One region of the Glutamicibacter ectropisis genome, then DNA from elsewhere that is predicted to be linked to it. Evidence: riboswitches for the same ligand, from Rfam matches in the RefSeq annotation. Region 1 holds a riboswitch; each other region holds the start of a gene.
What was found. A riboswitch is a leader RNA that binds a small molecule or an ion and turns the genes downstream of it on or off. The one in region 1 is predicted to bind thiamine pyrophosphate.
Positions count from the first base shown of each region.

Region 2: linked by a shared signal. The riboswitch ahead of thiC (phosphomethylpyrimidine synthase ThiC) and the one ahead of QMQ05_RS01710 (3-oxoacyl-ACP reductase) in region 1 are both predicted to bind thiamine pyrophosphate.
Region 3: linked by a shared signal. The riboswitch ahead of thiM (hydroxyethylthiazole kinase) and the one ahead of QMQ05_RS01710 (3-oxoacyl-ACP reductase) in region 1 are both predicted to bind thiamine pyrophosphate.

Region 1 is NZ_CP125942.1:361,510-367,193, forward strand. It holds gene QMQ05_RS01695 (hypothetical protein) at 1-200, opposite strand, end outside; gene QMQ05_RS01700 (HNH endonuclease family protein) at 341-1,048, opposite strand; gene QMQ05_RS01705 (hypothetical protein) at 1,301-1,885, shown strand; TPP riboswitch at 1,909-2,002, shown strand; gene QMQ05_RS01710 (3-oxoacyl-ACP reductase) at 2,083-2,883, shown strand; gene QMQ05_RS01715 (LLM class flavin-dependent oxidoreductase) at 2,880-4,208, shown strand; gene fepB (Fe2+-enterobactin ABC transporter substrate-binding protein) at 4,205-5,236, opposite strand; gene QMQ05_RS01725 (siderophore-interacting protein) at 5,452-5,684, opposite strand, start outside.
Region 2 is NZ_CP125942.1:2,521,918-2,527,601, reverse strand. It holds gene QMQ05_RS11880 (DEAD/DEAH box helicase) at 1-118, shown strand, start outside; gene thiC (phosphomethylpyrimidine synthase ThiC) at 232-1,974, opposite strand; TPP riboswitch at 1,970-2,079, opposite strand; tRNA gene QMQ05_RS11870 (tRNA-Thr) at 2,256-2,327, opposite strand; tRNA gene QMQ05_RS11865 (tRNA-Thr) at 2,848-2,919, shown strand; tRNA gene QMQ05_RS11860 (tRNA-Met) at 2,967-3,040, shown strand; gene QMQ05_RS11855 (GTP pyrophosphokinase) at 3,167-3,898, opposite strand; gene QMQ05_RS11850 (DUF2797 domain-containing protein) at 4,245-5,186, shown strand; gene QMQ05_RS11845 (hypothetical protein) at 5,274-5,549, shown strand; gene QMQ05_RS11840 (MaoC family dehydratase N-terminal domain-containing protein) at 5,644-5,684, shown strand, end outside.
Region 3 is NZ_CP125942.1:73,878-79,561, reverse strand. It holds gene QMQ05_RS00370 (aldehyde dehydrogenase family protein) at 1-1,168, opposite strand, end outside; gene QMQ05_RS16935 (glutamate-cysteine ligase family protein) at 1,226-1,321, opposite strand; gene QMQ05_RS00365 (hypothetical protein) at 1,496-2,866, shown strand; gene QMQ05_RS00360 (GntR family transcriptional regulator) at 2,863-3,228, shown strand; TPP riboswitch at 3,266-3,360, shown strand; gene thiM (hydroxyethylthiazole kinase) at 3,350-4,144, shown strand; gene thiE (thiamine phosphate synthase) at 4,137-4,778, shown strand; gene thiD (bifunctional hydroxymethylpyrimidine kinase/phosphomethylpyrimidine kinase) at 4,760-5,684, shown strand, end outside.

The DNA of each region.
Region 1 (5,684 bases):
TGCTTTTTGCGGGTTTTGGTCACGGTGACTTTGGTAGCACCTACGATGGCGCCGAGCATGAGCATAGCCGCCGCGATGAAAAAGATTGTGGACAGAACCCAGCAAGCTGTTGCGGTGTCTCGATGTGCGGCATTTAGTGCAAAACCAAAGAGGCACACGCTGGTAAGCAACAGGAGAACTCCCGATAACCGTGTCTTCATTGTTAGCCTTCGCGCCAGAGATTTTTGTAAACAGTCACTACGAATAATGACAATTAGGTTGATTAACATCTATATTGCCACAAATCCATCAACTTGACGATAGGCCTTAAGGAGGATTTTTCGCTACGACTTTGGGCGAACTATGCGCAAGCTTTCAGGATGCGCTCAATGGCGTCGTGTTCGGCTTTGGTCATCCAGGCGCCATACTTTGCCTTGACCTGCGTCTGGCGCGATACGTATTCGCAGCGGAAATTCTTGTTGGGAGGAAGCCAAGAAGCAGCGTCCTTGTCGCCCTTAGCTGCATTGGTCGGCCCGTCCGAAGCCATGAGATTTAGCGGGTCGTTGGCAAATTCCAAACGGGTTTCCTGATCCCAGCTTTGTGCTCCCTTTTGCCATGCATCCGAGAGTGCAACAACATGGTCAATCTGAACCGCGGTGCTGGTTTTCTGGCCTCGAACAAACTTGATGGTGGTGTTGGTGTACGGGTCATGGAAAGTTCCGCTAAGTACCACGCATGGTTTTGACGCTGACTTGTACTTCACGTTTTCTAAGTCACGGGCCAAAATGTCGTTGCGGGCGTCGCAACCATTGTGGTCCGGATCTTTCCAGCCCTTGCTGAACTTTTCTCGTTCATAACCAGTCTTCGGGGCGCGACCCTTGATATCGATGTCGGCGAGAAGTTTAAGCGAGTCCGCATAGGTGGCGCGTTGCTCCGCGCTGTTATGGGTGGTGTCAGCCTGTGCGTCTGGAATGCGATCTTGCTCGATGGAATCGAGGGTTGAGCATCCGGTGAGGACAAGAGAACCGGCGATGAGTGCTATTGAGGCGGTGCGACGCAGCAGGCGCATGCGGTAGTTCTACTCCTTGGGAAGAATTCATTGGCGATGGGATAAGACCCTTAGAGAACTATATGAAGTGCTGCGGACGCTTTAGCTCTGGTGACGCCGTGTGTTGGTGTGAGATCCGTGTGAGTCCATTTGGTCAGCCATTTCAAGATTTCATAACAATCGCGTTCATGTGGTTTGACATGTATTGTTTAACTCAGATTCATGTCATAAGGTCAATAAATCACCTTCACTCATCCTCGTATTGGAGTGCACATGAAACGGGCGCTGCCTCTGTCCCTAGCTTTAGTCCTTGGGGTTTGTTCCTGCACTACCCCGGTTTCTCAATTGAAGCTTCCAGAGCAGACTCCCACCGCGATCAATTCCGAAGTCCTCACAGACGAAACCACTGAAGAGTCAGAGGGCGGCTTCGACGACATCCTTGATTACTTCCCTCCAATGATTGCCTTCGGCTCTAAGATCATGAACCACGATGGACTTGCGGAATCCATGCGGGATCCCGAAGTTGATTTCTTTGACAAAAATGGGTTTATCTCTGGTGCGGGTTCGGTAAATACCTATCGGGTGGATGACGAAGGCAATCCCCAAGGTGAGCATATGGTGTTTACGAGCGTGGCGGGGCAGAAAAATCTGGTGCTGGTTGCATGCCAAGGCGTAGGAAGTGTTCTCATCCGTGCTGAAAAAGACGGAGAAACTGTGGCAGAAAAATCTCTGGACTGTTCGATACCGGCCACAGAATTGAGCATGGAATTCACCATAGCCCAAGGTGGCGATGTTTGGGTTGTCCAGGAACCAAGCTCAGATACTCGTGGGATCTATGAAGTAATGATCTACAGCTAAGCCTGAAGTGTGCTACTAATGGGAACAGTGACACGGGGTGCCGCACGGCGGCTGAGAGAACACCCGTTGAACCTGATCCAGTTAGTACTGGCGAAGGGAATGTCATAGATTCTGCGTACGCGTGTACCTTTACAGGGCGAACCGTTCGCGTCTTTGGCTACTTCTCCTTCGCCAACAGACGCCAAGGAGTTCACACGATGAGCACGGACACTCAAACAACGACCCACCCTATTTCCCTGCCATTGGAAGAACAAGTAGTTCTGATCACCGGCGGTGCCCGGGGACTTGGCGCAGCCATCAGCAATGCTTTCCTCGGTGCTGGCGCGAAAGTTGTAATCAACTACAACACCTCGGCGCAGGCCGCTGAAGAGCTCGTTGCGCGTTATCCGCAGCATGCCCTCGCTATTCAGGCCGATGTCCGTGACGAAGCAGGACTGAAGGCAATGGTTGCTGAAGCGAAGGAACACTTCGACGCGCCAGTAACAACACTGGTGAATAACGCCTTGGTAGATTTCTCCTTTAATGGAGATGCCCGTTCCACCGCGGACGCCATTTCGTCCGAGGAACTCAGTGCACAATTTGCTGGCTCGGTGCTGGCCCCGGTGGCCGCCATTCAATCCGTACTTCCAGGAATGCGTGAAGTTGGTTTTGGACGCATCATCAATATCGGAACCAATCTGTTCCAGCACCCAGTGGTTCCCTACCATGACTACACGGCTACCAAGGCAGCGTTATTGTCCTTGACGCGAACCTTTGCCGATGACCTTGGGCCGGAAGGAATCAACGTCAACATGGTCTCCGGTGGACTATTGCGTACCACGGATGCTTCAGCAGCGACTCCGGAAGCAGTATTTGACCTGATTGCTTCAGGAACCCCCTTGCGTCGAGTGACCACTCCCGAAGAATTATCCGATGCCGTGCTGTTCTTTGCTTCCCCGCTCTCTCGTGGTGTGACGGGACAGAACCTGATTGTTGATGGCGGGTTGGTGAAAGGTTGAGCCAGAAGAAACAAGTTCACCTGAATCTATTTATTTACGGCACAGGCCACCACCAGGCCGCTTGGCGAGCCGAAGAGTCGGCTGCCGAAAAGCTCTCCGAAGCCCAGTACTACATCAATCTTGCTCAGATCGCTGAGCAGGGTTTGCTGGATGCAGTGTTCTTTGCAGATGGGCAAGCTGTGTCGCCCGAAGCAGCGCAAGCAGGACCCACCTGGTTCTTTGAACCTGTGACCCTGTTGTCGGCGATCAGCCAATGCACGAGGAACATCGGGTTGGTCTGCACCATTTCTGCGAGCTTTTATTCACCTTTTCATGCCGCGCGTATGCTCGGAAGCCTGCAACATCTCTCCCAAGGGCGGGCCGGGATTAACGTGGCGACGAGCATGTGGGACACCGAAGCTCAGAACCATTCGCTGACGGAATTGCCGGCCCACGCTCAACGTTATGCCAGAGCTACCGAGTTCATCGATGTCTTACGTCAGCTGTGGGAATCTTATCCGCACCAAGCAGTTCAGATTGACCGGGCTGGCGATTTCACAATCGCGAATCAACTTCAAGAGATCAATCATGAAGGTCAGCACTTCTCGGTGCGCGGACCGTTAAACATGCCTAACTCTGAACACGGAGAACCAGTCCTTTTCCAGGCAGGATCTTCGCCCGCGGGACGTGAATTGGCAGCGACTCATGCCGAGGCAATATATTCAGTAGCCGCGGATCAGCAGATGGCTGCAGAATTTGCTCAGGATATTTCTGAACGCACCAGTGCTTTGGGCAACCAGAGGTCGCGGGCATTGATCATGCCGGGATTGGTGACTTATGTGGGGCGTACGCTCGAAGAAGCCAAAGCAAAACAACGTGAGCTCAACGAGTTACTGCCGGTTGAGGATGCATTACGCCAGCTTGGCGTATTCCTGCAACAAGACACGAGCCTGTGGCCACTCGATGAGCCTGTTCCAGCGCTGCCACCCTTGGCAGAATTCACCGGACCGGCAGGGCGGTACACCACGATCTTGCGACTCATCGAATTGCATCAACCTACCGTTCGAGAGCTCTTGGGCTTGTTGGCCGCTGGGGGAGGACACTGCACGATGGTGGGGACCCCGGAAATGATTGTGGACGAGATGGAAGATTGGCTAGACAGTGGGGCTGCAGATGGGTTTAACCTGATGCCGCCTTCTCTGCCTGGATCTTTAGAAGACTTTATTGACTTAGTGATTCCAGAACTACAGCGGCGTGGACGATTCCGTACCCGTTACGAATCAACTACGTTGCGTGGCAATCTTGGTCTGACTGTTCCGCAAGAAACGGTGCTTGCGCCTAGCTAATTTTGCGGTTGTGCTGCCGGAATTAAACCGGGGAAGTCATTTTCAAAGTAATCCAGAATCTTTTGTGTGGAATAGAAATCTAAGAGAAATGACTCTTGTAGTGCAAACACATTGCCGCCGCGAATGGACGGCAACAGTCCAAGCGAAGTATCTGTGGTGAACTGTTCAACGGCTTCGGAATCCGAAGCGAGCAAGAAGGCCACATCTCCTGACACGGACTTTGCTAGCCCGGCGTAACTGGTGAACGCGAAGTCTTCTCGTTCTTGGGCGGAAGTATCAAATTCTTTGGGCGGATCCGCAACGGTGAAGCCCAGCGCCTCGAAAAGTTGTGCGTGTGGACCGGTGCTTTGGGCTATCGGAGAGATATTTCCTTGATGGTAGGAAAGGATTGATGCTGTGGTGCCGGCCGGGATCGACAAGGAACGTTTCAAGCCGGCTACACGCCGGTTGATGATGGCGTTATTGCTTGCGGCAGCTTCCTCTGTGCCAGTGGCTTTGGCTAGATCTGCGCTGAGTGCTGTCCACTTCTCTTCGGTGTAATCGACCAATAACGTTGGTGCGATGTCCTTCAGCTGTTCAAGATGAACCAATGCGGAATCGGCGCCTGAGGCCGAGACAATGATCAAATCAGGCTTGCTGTCGCGGATAGCTTCAAGATCAAAATTTCCAATTTCGTAGAGTGCGTCCACCGAGCGTTTTGAAGCAACTTTGGCCCATTGACTCAAGTAACCGTGCTTTTCCGTAGCAGGGCTTTGCGGCGCTACTGCCGTGGCGATAACTGGGGCGTTAAGGGCCAGCAAGGATCCTGTCGCCGATACTGAAGTTGAGACGATGCGCTGAGGCTTGGCTGGGATCTTGATGAGATCCCCGGTCTCGTCGGTGACCACTCGCGGCCAGTCGTTACTCTCAACGGTGGCAGTGCTGACTTCACGTGCTTCCGGATTTGCCGTTGAATTGCAGGCGCCCAACGAAAATGTCAGAAGACAAATCAGCATGGAGGCCACGATTTTCGGCTTGCTTGGACGCACTGAGAGTTTCTCCTAGGGCAGGCTCATTTCACGAACTGATCCAGACTATTTCAGATCCTTAGGGGAATGCTAACTACGCTTCAACGCGAAATTTACGGCTGACTTGGTTATGTTTTGGCGGAAAACTGCCGAATACGTGCTGGAGATCATCGAAAAGAAGCAACGATGAGTGCCGTTCTAGCTTTGTTGAGCCCCTTACTTCAGGACCAATGGGTCTAGCTGTGCAACCTGTTTTCTCGCAAGGTCCAGTATGAGGAGATATGTGATGCATGCTTGTTTAGGTGCCAGTATTCGGTGATCCGGTGAATAGCTTTAATCGTGGATCTTTCGGCATGGGCAATGACTCCCACTTGCCCTGCTGGAAGTGGGAGCGCTTGGAGCGCAACGGGAAGCACGTTGCTTTTGCCAGCGGGGACTTGATCACGAGGGAGCCACCGTAAAACAACGC
Region 2 (5,684 bases), 1.4 Mb from region 1:
TGGCCGCGGTGGTGGCTTCAACGACCGTCGTGGTGGCGGCGAGAAGCGCTTCAGTGGACGTGGTGGCAAGGATCGCTTCAGCGATTCGGGTCGCAGCGGTGGCCGTCGCGACTACTAAGTCAATGGCTTACGCAACTAACTAGTTTGCGCAGCACAACGCCCCTGGCTCAAGCTTTTCAGCTTGAACCAGGGGCGTTGTTTGCGCTTAGGGCTGGTGGAGCCCTAACGCTCCTACGGGGCCGTGCTGCCTACCGGAATCTCGTCTCCGAGATATACTTTTCCGCCGCTTTCAATAAACTCTCGGCTCTTCTGTGCCATCCCTGCGAGAGCGGCCTGAGCTTCCGCTGACCCATACTCATCACGAATGTCTTGCGAGATGCGCATTGAGCAGAACTTAGGACCACACATGGAGCAGAAGTGTGCCGTTTTGGCTGGTTCTGCAGGCAACGTCTCGTCATGGAATTCCTGCGCAGTCACAGGATCCAGACTCAATGAGAATTGATCATTCCAGCGGAACTCGAAACGTGCTTTGCTCAGAGCATCATCACGGGCACTAGCCCCGGGGTGGCCCTTGGCTAGATCTGCCGCATGAGCCGCGATCTTGTAGGTGATCACACCGGTTTTGACATCGTCGCGGTTGGGCAATCCAAGATGTTCTTTAGGAGTGACATAACACAGCATGGCCGTGCCATACCGAGCGATCTCTGTGGCTCCAATGGCGCTGGTGATGTGGTCATAGCCCGGAGCAACGTCGGTGACTAGGGGACCCAGCGTATAGAACGGCGCCCCGTCACACAGCTCCTGCTGACGCTCTACATTCTCTCGGACCAAGTGGAAAGGAATGTGCCCAGGTCCTTCGACCATGACCTGCACGTCGTACTTCCACGCACGCTTCGTCAATTCAGCAAGGGTATCTAGCTCAGCGAATTGCGCCGCATCATTGGCATCCGCGATAGATCCTGGGCGTAGTCCGTCGCCTAAGGAGAAAGCGACATCGTACTGGGCAAAAATTTCACACAGTTCATCAAAGTGCGTGTAGAGAAAATTCTCTTGATGGTGAGCTAAGCACCATCCGGCCATAATCGATCCACCGCGCGAAACGATGCCGGTAACTCGGTTGGCGGTCAGCGGGACATAACGCAAGAGCACCCCGGCATGGATGGTCATATAGTCCACGCCCTGTTCGCACTGCTCGATGACGGTGTCGCGGAAAATCTCCCAGGTCAGTGCGTTTGCTTCACCATCGACTTTTTCCAGAGCCTGGTAGATCGGTACGGTGCCGATCGGCACTGGAGAGTTACGGATAATCCATTCGCGAGTGGTGTGGATGTCATCTCCGGTAGATAGATCCATGACCGTGTCTGCGCCCCATTTGGTGGCCCACTGCAATTTGGAGACTTCTTCGGCAATCGAGCTCGTCACCGCCGAGTTACCGATGTTCGCGTTGATCTTTACCAAGAACGCTTTGCCAATGATCATTGGCTCGGACTCCGGATGATTGATATTCGAAGGAATAATCGCTCTTCCGGCAGCGAGTTCGCTACGCACCAGTTCCACATCGCATTCTTCGCGCAGTGCAACGTAACGCATTTCGGGCGTGATGATGCCAGCACGTGCGTAGTGCATTTGAGTCACCGTAGCCCCATTAGCGGCCCGGAACGGGGGAGCGGCTCTTCCAGCCCATTCCTCGCTTGCGGTACCGCGACGGACCGCTGAGCGACCGTCGTCATGCAGGTTTCGTTCGCGCCCCGCATAGGTTTCAACATCGCCTCGGTCAAGAATCCAAGATTCTCGAAAAGGTCTCAGCCCCTGTGTTGGTTCGCTGCCCGGCCCACTGGTGCGATATACCTGCACCGGTTCGTTGGGCTGGCCGTTGGGGGAGTCCGCAAGAGAAATTTGCGTGACCGGAACTGAAATACCCTCGGATTCGCGGAACGCGAGAGAGTGGGCAGAATGCTGTTCAAATTGTTCCATTAAGAAACTCACTTCCTTCGCCGGCATTATCCGGACAGGTTCAACGGTCGCGGACGGCTGCAGTCCGATCTCAGCCCCTGCCAAGGGGCTCCCGTGTGGTCGCAGACGACACTAGCATGAAAATTTCTGCCTGAGTCAAACGCCCGTCCCAAAATGACGAACGCTCTGCGAAGAGTATCTTGTGAAAAATGAAGAAAATCCGCTCAGATGCGGGAAAGAATAATGGCTTCGTGAAAACGAAAAGAGAGACAACCTGAATTCAGATTGTCTCTCTTATTTCGAGCCCCCTGCCGGAATCGATCCGGCGACCTCGTTCTTACCAAGAACGCGCTCTACCACTGAGCTAAGGGGGCAACGAGTAAATACTCTACACAGGTTTTTGGAGTTTTCAAAATCCTGAAAGCGTTTGTTGTTGAGGTCACAAGATTCCTACTCAAGTCCAGAATAAATAGTGAGGTGTGGCCTAGTTTCGGGGTTGCATGAGTGGGCCTCGTGGAGGGGGAAAATTGTTGTTCATGAATTGGCAATGACGAAACCAAAAGTGTTGGACCGCGCGAGATGCCTGGTGTCATTTGTTGGCCAGGTTCAGGGGAGCTAAGTAGTGGTCTTGAAGGATTGACTGGCTAGAGCGCAGTGAATGCGGGGAAAATTTAGTCATGAATTGAAAGCAGTAATAATCGTGGATTGACCAGTAAATTCCCATCAGTGAGCATCGTCACCAAAGCACTTTTGTGCCACTGATCGTCCCGCATGGGATTAGAAGATGCCGGTAGTGGCATTTGACTAGGTATTATTCGATTTTCGCGTGTTGATCTGAGCCCTGCAGTGCCGATTTTTGTTTGCGCGTGAATCCGTGTAGAGTATTTACTCGTTGCCCCCTTAGCTCAGTGGTAGAGCGCGTTCTTGGTAAGAACGAGGTCGCCGGATCGATTCCGGCAGGGGGCTCTGAGTGAGAAGCCTTCTTGGCTTCTACTGGATAGCTTCTCACTTGTGGCGGCGTAGCTCAGCTGGTTAGAGCGCACGACTCATAATCGTGAGGTCCCGGGATCGAGTCCCGGCGCCGCTACAGATTCAGTCCCGAAATCCTTACGGATTTCGGGACTTTTTCATTTTCAAAAGTATGTCGAATGAAGACAGCCTCCGAGCACGTTGATGTGATGCTCAGAGGCTGTTTGCGGATTAAACCCAGGGCTTACTTCGACTCATTTTTCTCGTGATGATCCTTGCCTGAGGATGCCTCCTTGGCGAGCATGAAGAGTCCTTGAATGATATCGGCATCTACTTCTTGACCGTGAGCGTTTTCGTGATTGGCGTCGTGGCCGTGCACTTCGGTGTGTAGGCGTTGCATTTGCATATCAAGCTTGGTGGCAACCGCTGCTGCCTCAGCCAGTTCCGAAGCCAAGTGCGCTGGAACTTCGCCCTCATACTTGTAGAAAATCTTGTGTTCCAAGCTGGCCCAAAAGTCTTGAGCAATAGTACGAATCTGTAGCTCAACAACGACATTTACCGGTCCATCTGAGAGGAAGACCGGGATTTCAACGATGGCATGCACACTCTTGTAACCGCTGGGTTTCGGATTCTTGATGTAATCCTTGATCTGGATAACGCGGATGTCATTCTGCGCCGTCAAAGTATTGAGAACTTTGTAGATATCCTTCACAAAACTACAAGTAATGCGAACACCAGCGATATCACTGATGTTCTCCCTAATGGCTGTGAGTGACGGATGGATATTTCTCTGGCTCATCTTGCGCATGATGCTCTCCGGAGTCTTCACTCGGGAGGTGATGTGCTCAATGGGATTGTATTTGTGTAAGTAGAGAAACTCTTCGCGAAGAATTGAGACCTTCGTCAGAATCTCGTCGACGGCAAACTGATATTCCATCATGAATCGCTGGAACTCAAGTCTGAATGCCTGAGTCATTTCTTGTAGTTCGGCTGGACTCAGATTTGCCGCAGACGGTAGTGGGATAACACCACTGTTGTCTTCTGGATATGGAATAGAAATCCTAAATCACCTCTACAGGTTGGGGCGATGTCAACAGACATGATCGCTCTATAAATTTTAGAGTAGGTCATCCGGCTAAGAATTAGGTCAGAACAAGACGTGAATCCATCGGGTAAAACACAAACCGTCCTAGTTGACCACTCTGAACAGCTGACTTCGCACCGCACATTTCTTCAATACAGAACGGAACAGTACGGGAAGTGCGCTCAGTAGCGATATGCCGATCGTCTATGGTTGGAAGGGAAACTTCAGGAAGGCATTGATGGATCTCGCTAGCGTTTCTCGGCAACTCTGCCACGGCATCAGCTTCTCACAACACGAGCCAGCGCCAATGCTCCGGCTACGCACAGGGGAGAACTGGAATACCGAATACCTAGAGCTGAATCGCAGCCTGAACTTAGAAGTCGGCGACCTAAAGTTCTGCCTGGGCTACATCACCATGAACCGCGATGGTTCACGCAACGTATTGCCATGCCCCAAAAACAAGGCCTTACGCACCGGAACCCAGTGTGAGAGTTGTCGTAGGCTGGACCATTCCAAATTCATGCATCACTTCCACAAGACCGGTGAAGCACCTGAAGGTATGCGTAAGTATTTGGAGCAGCCACACTTCTTGTACATTGCCAGCTTCGCCCACGGCGCCACCAAGGTAGGAACCACCTCAACGCAAAGCCAATGGACCCGACTTGCACAACAAGGAGCGGTTATTGCCCGCTACATTGCTCGCGCGAATGATGGTACGGCCATCCGCGTACTGGAAGATTTAGTCACCGAGCATGTTGGACTCAGCCAGCAGGTGCGACAAAAATCTAAGATCAAGGGACTAGTGGGCTGGGAATTGGATCACCAGCAACTAGATACCATCAACGAACAGGCAGCCAATCAGGCACGCGATTTTTTGGCCACCCAACGAGGCCTGGAAAACTATGGTGTTCAGCTACTTGATCAGCTCTGGGAACAACCAAGCTTCGCCCGCCCAGTCATCGAGGCATGGGATACCCGCAGCCTGCATGCTTGGTCCTCGACCGTGCCTGGATCTCGACACACGTTGCGTATTCGCGGCGTGCTAGGGCAAAGCATCATGGCCGATAGCGGGGAAGGTACGACCTTGCGCCTGCTTGATGCCGCCGAGCTTAAAACCCGCGAAGTAGACCTGAGTGAAGAACACGGTGAGTTTCAGGAAGAACAATCCGCGTTGTTCTAGAAAGCGTGGGTGTGCTGTCGGTCGAGTCACGAGGAAATACCGCTTCAGCAATGAGCCCAAAAGCAGTAGCTGAACTAGACTTGATCTATGACCAACACTCCTTGGGAAGCTGCCTCACCACGCTATAAGAAGCTCGTCTTCACGGCCATGGCCATCATGGGAACCGGCATTATTCTGGCGATCATTGGCGCCAACATCCCGTCCCTACCCACGGTTTACACCGCCATCGGCATCATGATTGTCGGCATGCTTTGCCACATCGCCGGCATGGTGGTTCGGGCCAAGGACGCTCGCCAGTGGCGCATTGACAACGGGCTCGCAGCCCCACGTGCGCCGAAGCGTTCAGGCAACGACGCACAGTAAGTACTAGCTAGAACAACACAGCAGATGGCGTCTTGGATAAGTGGCTCTTGGAGCACCGCGTCATTTTCAGTTACATCAACGTTCAGGAGAATCAATGGGCATCAATCCCGAACTGGTAGGGCGCGTATTCCCTGC
Region 3 (5,684 bases), 290 kb from region 1:
TCTCACTCATCAGATAGGCCGCCAGTGGAGATGGGCGCTGAGCAATAAATTCCAAGGCTTCTTCGAAGGTCTTGACCTCAACGATTGGGAGTATTGGACCGAAAATTTCCTCGGTCATCAAGGTTCCATCCAGACTGACATTACGCATGATGGTCGGGGCGATACGCAGGGTCTCTTCGTCATACTCACCACCGGCAACCACTTCACCTTGCTCCATCATCGCCAGCAAACGGTCAAAGTGCTGACGGCTGGCAATCCGACCAAAGTCCTGATGGGTTATCGGCTCCTTGCCATAGAAACTGGTGATGGCCTGAGTCAAACGACTGATCAATGGGGCGGCATCACCGATGCACAAGATGTAGTCCGGGGCGACGCAGGTCTGTCCTGCATTCATGAACTTCGCGTAGGCCAGTCTCTTGGCCGTGGCCGGCGAATGGTTATCGACTACTGCCGGGGACTTTCCGCCAAGCTCCAAAGTGGTCGGAGTCAGGTGCTTAGCTGCCGCCATGGCGACAATCTTCGCCACCCGCTCACTTCCGGTGTAGAAGATGTGATCCCAGCGCGCCGCCAATAGTTCGGTCGCGGTGTCTACGCCTCCTTCAATGACAGCGAAGACACGCTCATCGAGATACAAGGGAAGGAACTTCGCTAGGGCTCCCGAGGTTGCTGGGGCAAGTTCCGAGGGTTTGATTACCGCTGCGTTGCCGGCGGCAATGGCCGCCACCAGCGGTGCAAGGACCAACTGCAATGGGTAGTTCCAGGCACCCAGGATCAAAACAACACCCAAGGGACGAGGTTCAATCTTGGCGATAGCCGGTTGTAGCGCGAGTGGCACTTTCACGCCGGTACTGTCCATCCACTCGGCCAGGTGCCTCAGCGCAAAGTCGATTTCTGCGCGCACCACATCAACCTCCGCAAATTTTGCTTCGGTGGGGCTTTTTCCGAGGTCGTCGTTGAGTGCCTGCAAGAAGTCATCAAGGTGCTCTTCCAGCATCTTTTCCAGTGCTCGCAGTTGCTGTACTCGGAAGCGGCGCGGGTGGGTAATTCGCGCGTCGGCTGAACGGCGCAGATGGTTCAGAACCGTGGCAATACGCGACGGATGCTCATCTACCGGAGGGGCGGAATCGCCAACAGGTTCCGGCATTGGAGTGGAAGTAAACAGACCCATGATTTGAGCGTACGGCACCCCGAGGGTTTTTCATCAAATAATTCCTCTCCGCATTCATTATGTATCAAGTGTTTGATACATTAAAGGTCTTCGGGAGGAATACATGGAATCTCTGCCATCACAATTCGGCACGTTTGCGGTAGCTGCACTGATCGTTTATTTTTTGTTGCGGATCTTGGTCCAACCAATGACAGTAACTTGCTCAATAGCGCACGACAGCATGCGTTTTGGTGCGCAATCATTGGCTTCTTCGCCAGCAGCTCATCAAATTGGTTCAGTGATACCATCAACGTTCCAATTGATGAGCAAAGTAGTCTCGATACCACTGTGAGCATTGCAGTGGCAGCCACCCCGGGCGTGTGGATCGCCTTCATCTATATCGCCAGCCAGTACACCTGGCCACGCAAATTAAAACCGCTACGCACCGCGACCCTCACCCCACGTTCCTTGACCAGTCCCATACCCAAGAAGCTAGTGGCTACGTTGCTCATCGTCCTGGTCTTAGCTTGCGTGAGCCTCTACTCGGTTCGGGATGTCACAGCCATTGCACCGGTACCCGAACTTGAAATCAGCACCGATGACTATTACTCCAGCAGCCCTTCGCAGGACGGTTTGCGTGCCGCAGGCGAGGTCCTACCGTTCCTCTATGCGAGCCTAGGATTCCTCATATTGGCAGCGGTGATCGCTTCCATTGTTATTCTTCGGCGCAAACCACTGCCGGGCATCTCACAGCACAACAACCAGCTACTCCGCACCACCTGGTTGAACCGCCTCTACCGCACCGTTACGGTGTCGATCGCGGTCCAGGCCGGAGAAGCACTGCACTACAAGGCCCAATGGTTTCATCATGAGTCCTCGCGCTATATCGATGGGTCCGGTGCAGGTATCGACTACATGGAAAGCATGTCCCGAATCGGCGGCACCTTGGACTCGACAGCAAACTACGCTGTGCTGGGAATTTCGGTCATCATGTTTCTTTGGCAGCCGCCGACAAATTATGAAAATGTCGCGACAAAGAAGAGAACACAGTTCAACAGGCTGCGTGACCAGTTACTCTCACTGCAGTTCGCAACAGCAACGCTCACGTTCGTTGCCCTTTTCATCACTTGGCTATCCCTGCCTGAGATTGATGAATACATGATGCCTACCGGCGAACGTGTAACCTGGATGTTGGTGATTCTCACCGGGGCGGCACTGTTTTATCTTGCCCTCAATGCGTTGTATCTGGGATATGTGAATGCGGTATCACGACAAATTTCTTCCGCCACCAAACATTCTGCACATCTACCCCTGTGGCCATATATTTGTGCCGGATTGTTCGTCGTCACGAGCGTATACTTCTTGATTTTTCCTCCGCTGGACTACTTATGGGGGTTCGTTGCGCCCAGTAAGATTGTTGTCATTGCGTTGGTAGTCGTATTGATCGCTGCGCACCTAGGATTTGTTTGGTTCTCGCGTAGAGCCAACATTGCATGGGAGGTGTCGGCAGACGAGGAAATTTGGTATCGCCGAGTCTTCGAGCTTCGCTCCTTGCGGACCATCACGGCCGCTATCGTTGCGATGTTGGTGGTCGGTTACGAATATCCTGTCCGACTAGATTTTCTCGCAGTCCTAATCTTCTTGTTGCCCGCGGTCATATTCCTTGAACGTCCAGCCGGCGGCGTAGCCAAGTCGCTTCAGAAATCCATCTCCTCATGAGCACGCATATCAGTGTGGATCTTGAGGCGGCCACCGCACCCTATGAACAGATTCGTTCGCAGATTGCTTCACTGATCAATCTCGGGGAACTGGTAGCAGGCAGTAAATTGCCCACAGTTCGCGCACTGGCCACGGATCTTGGTGTGGCTGCCGGAACGGTGGCGCGGGCCTACAAGGAGTTAGAAGCCGAAGGGCTCATTTCCTCTAGACGTCGCGCCGGAACCATAGTGAACGAACTCAGCGAACCGGTTGACGCTCACGAAGACCTCGTGGCAGCGGTAGACCATCTGTGGGAGTTAGCCGCTGCGCAGCAGGTTGATGCCGCCACCCTCAAGGCTTTGGTGGCACGACGTGAACGCTGAGGATTTGTTCTCGGCAACCCTTCTGCGTACTCTCTAAATCAGTGACACGGGGTGTCGGAGACGCCGACTGAGATGAAACCCGTCGAACCTGATCTAGTTCACGCTAGCGGAGGGATGTCGCATGACTCTGCCTACCGTTGCCCAAAAGTATCGGCAACACTCCCCCTTGGTTTTTTGTTTGACGAATACTGTCGTCACCAATTTCACCGCCAATGTTCTACTCGCTTCGGGTGCTTCACCAGCGATGACGGATCTGCCCGGAGAAGCTGGCCCTTTTGCGGCTGTCGCTTCTGCAGTACTGGTCAATCTGGGCACACCAAGTACAGAACAAATGGTGGCCATGGAAGAAGCTGTTCTCTCGGCGAGCGCTGCCGGCACCCCTTGGGTCTTAGACCCGGTGGCCGTGGGTGCATTGCCGGTACGCACCGACTTTGCACGGCGCATCGTGCAGCATCATCCAACCCTGATCCGCGGTAACGCCTCTGAAATCTTGGCCCTTGCAGGCAAGGATTCAAGTGGCCGTGGCGTCGACGCAGCAGATACCGTGCAGGCCGCCTTGGACGCCGGGCGTGAACTAGCCAAGGAGCATGAGTGCGTTGTTGCCATCTCCGGTGAAGCAGACGCGATCATCGATACCAACCGCACCGTGCTGGTGCACACCAACGGCATCGGACTGACCAGAATCACCGGTGGCGGCTGTGCCCTGGGCGCTTTCAACGCAGGCATGCTCGCAGTCCGTGAGGACCCCTTCGAAGCAGCCATCGCAGCCCATGGTTTATATGGCCTAGCCGCAGAAAAGGCCTTGGCTGCAAGCACGGGGCCGGGAAGTTTCGCCGTGGCCTTCCTTGATGCTTTAGCTGCTACGGAACCTGAAGAACTAGAGAATTTGAAGTACGAGGAATTGAACCATGGATAACATCGGCGCCTACCTAGTAGCCAACACCGCCAGCTGCACCCCACGCACCACCCTGGAAGTCATCGAAGGTGCAGTAGCTGGTGGCATCGAATGGATCCAACTGCGAGCCAAAGATGAGACCGCCCGCGAATTCTTCGAATTGACCTGTGCTGCGGCCAAACTGACCGAAGGCAAAGCGAAGCTACTGGTCAATGACCGCATTGACGTGTTCTTAGCGGCTCGCGCCGCCAGTGCGGCTGTCAGTGGAATTCATATTGGGCAGAAAGACATCCCAGTGCGCCTGGCACGCCAGATCATCGGTGAAGGCATCATCGGGTTGAGTGCTTCAACCGATGAACAGTTGGCACAGGCCAACCTAGACGCTGAGGTCATTGACTATCTTGGAGTCGGTGCGGTCCGCGCTACCCCCACCAAGAAGGATCATCCCACCCCAATTGGTCTTGACGGGTTTGCTCGGGCAGCATCGTTGACCGAACTGCCCTGTGTCGCTATTGGTGCAATCACCGCACAAGATGCGCAAGCGATCCGTGCCGGTGGAGGAAATGGTCTGGCCGTGGTCCGAGCCGTTTGTAACGCTCAAGACCCGCAGTCTGCCAGCGAGCAGCTCGTTGCAGCATGGGCGGCGGCACAGTGAAAAATATTCTCTCTATCGCCGGCTCCGACCCCTCCGGAGGCGCAGGTATTCAGGCGGATCTGAAGGCCATTGCCGCCAATGGTGGTTACGGCATGTGTGTAATCACCGCCTTGACCGCTCAGAATACGCAGGGCGTGAGCGCTGTACAGGCCATTGATGGGCACTTTGTGCTTGCTCAGTTAGAAGCTGTGAGCGCAGATGTACAGATTGATGCCATCAAGATTGGCATGCTCGCCAATACTCAGGTCATTCTCGCGGTCAATGATTGGCTCGATACCGTGGATGCGCCGGTCGTTCTTGATCCGGTCATGGTGGCCACCAGCGGGGACCGACTCCTCGATGATGATGCTGCGCTTGATTCCCTGCTGGACCGTGCTTCGGTGATCACCCCCAATTTGTTGGAGCTCGCTAGTCTCCTGCGTGAGCCGGCCGCTACCCAGTGGTCCGAGGTTCTTGAGCAAGCCCAGCGTCTGGCTGCCAAGCATGACGCACTGGTCTTAGCTAAGGGTGGGCATCTTGATGGTGAGGTGTGCCCCGATGCATTGGTCTCTGCCCAGGGCGTGCTGGCCGAGTTCAGTAACCCGCGCCATCACACCAAAAATACCCATGGCACCGGATGTACCCTGTCCAGTGCTTTGGCTACCATCTTTGCATCGAGCCAAGACTGGGTCAGCGCACTAGAGCAGGCCAAGGCTTACCTCTTCCGCGCTATTGTCGCTGCCGATGAACTACATGTGGGTAGTGGGCACGGCCCGGTAAACCACTTTGTGGACTTCTTTGGCACCGTTGATCCGATGGATCAGTGGTGGCAACAGATTCAAGGGTTACGCGACTCCATCGATAACTTGGAGTTCATTAACCAGCTGGCCGATGGCACCCTCAAAGCAGCGGACTTTGGATACTATT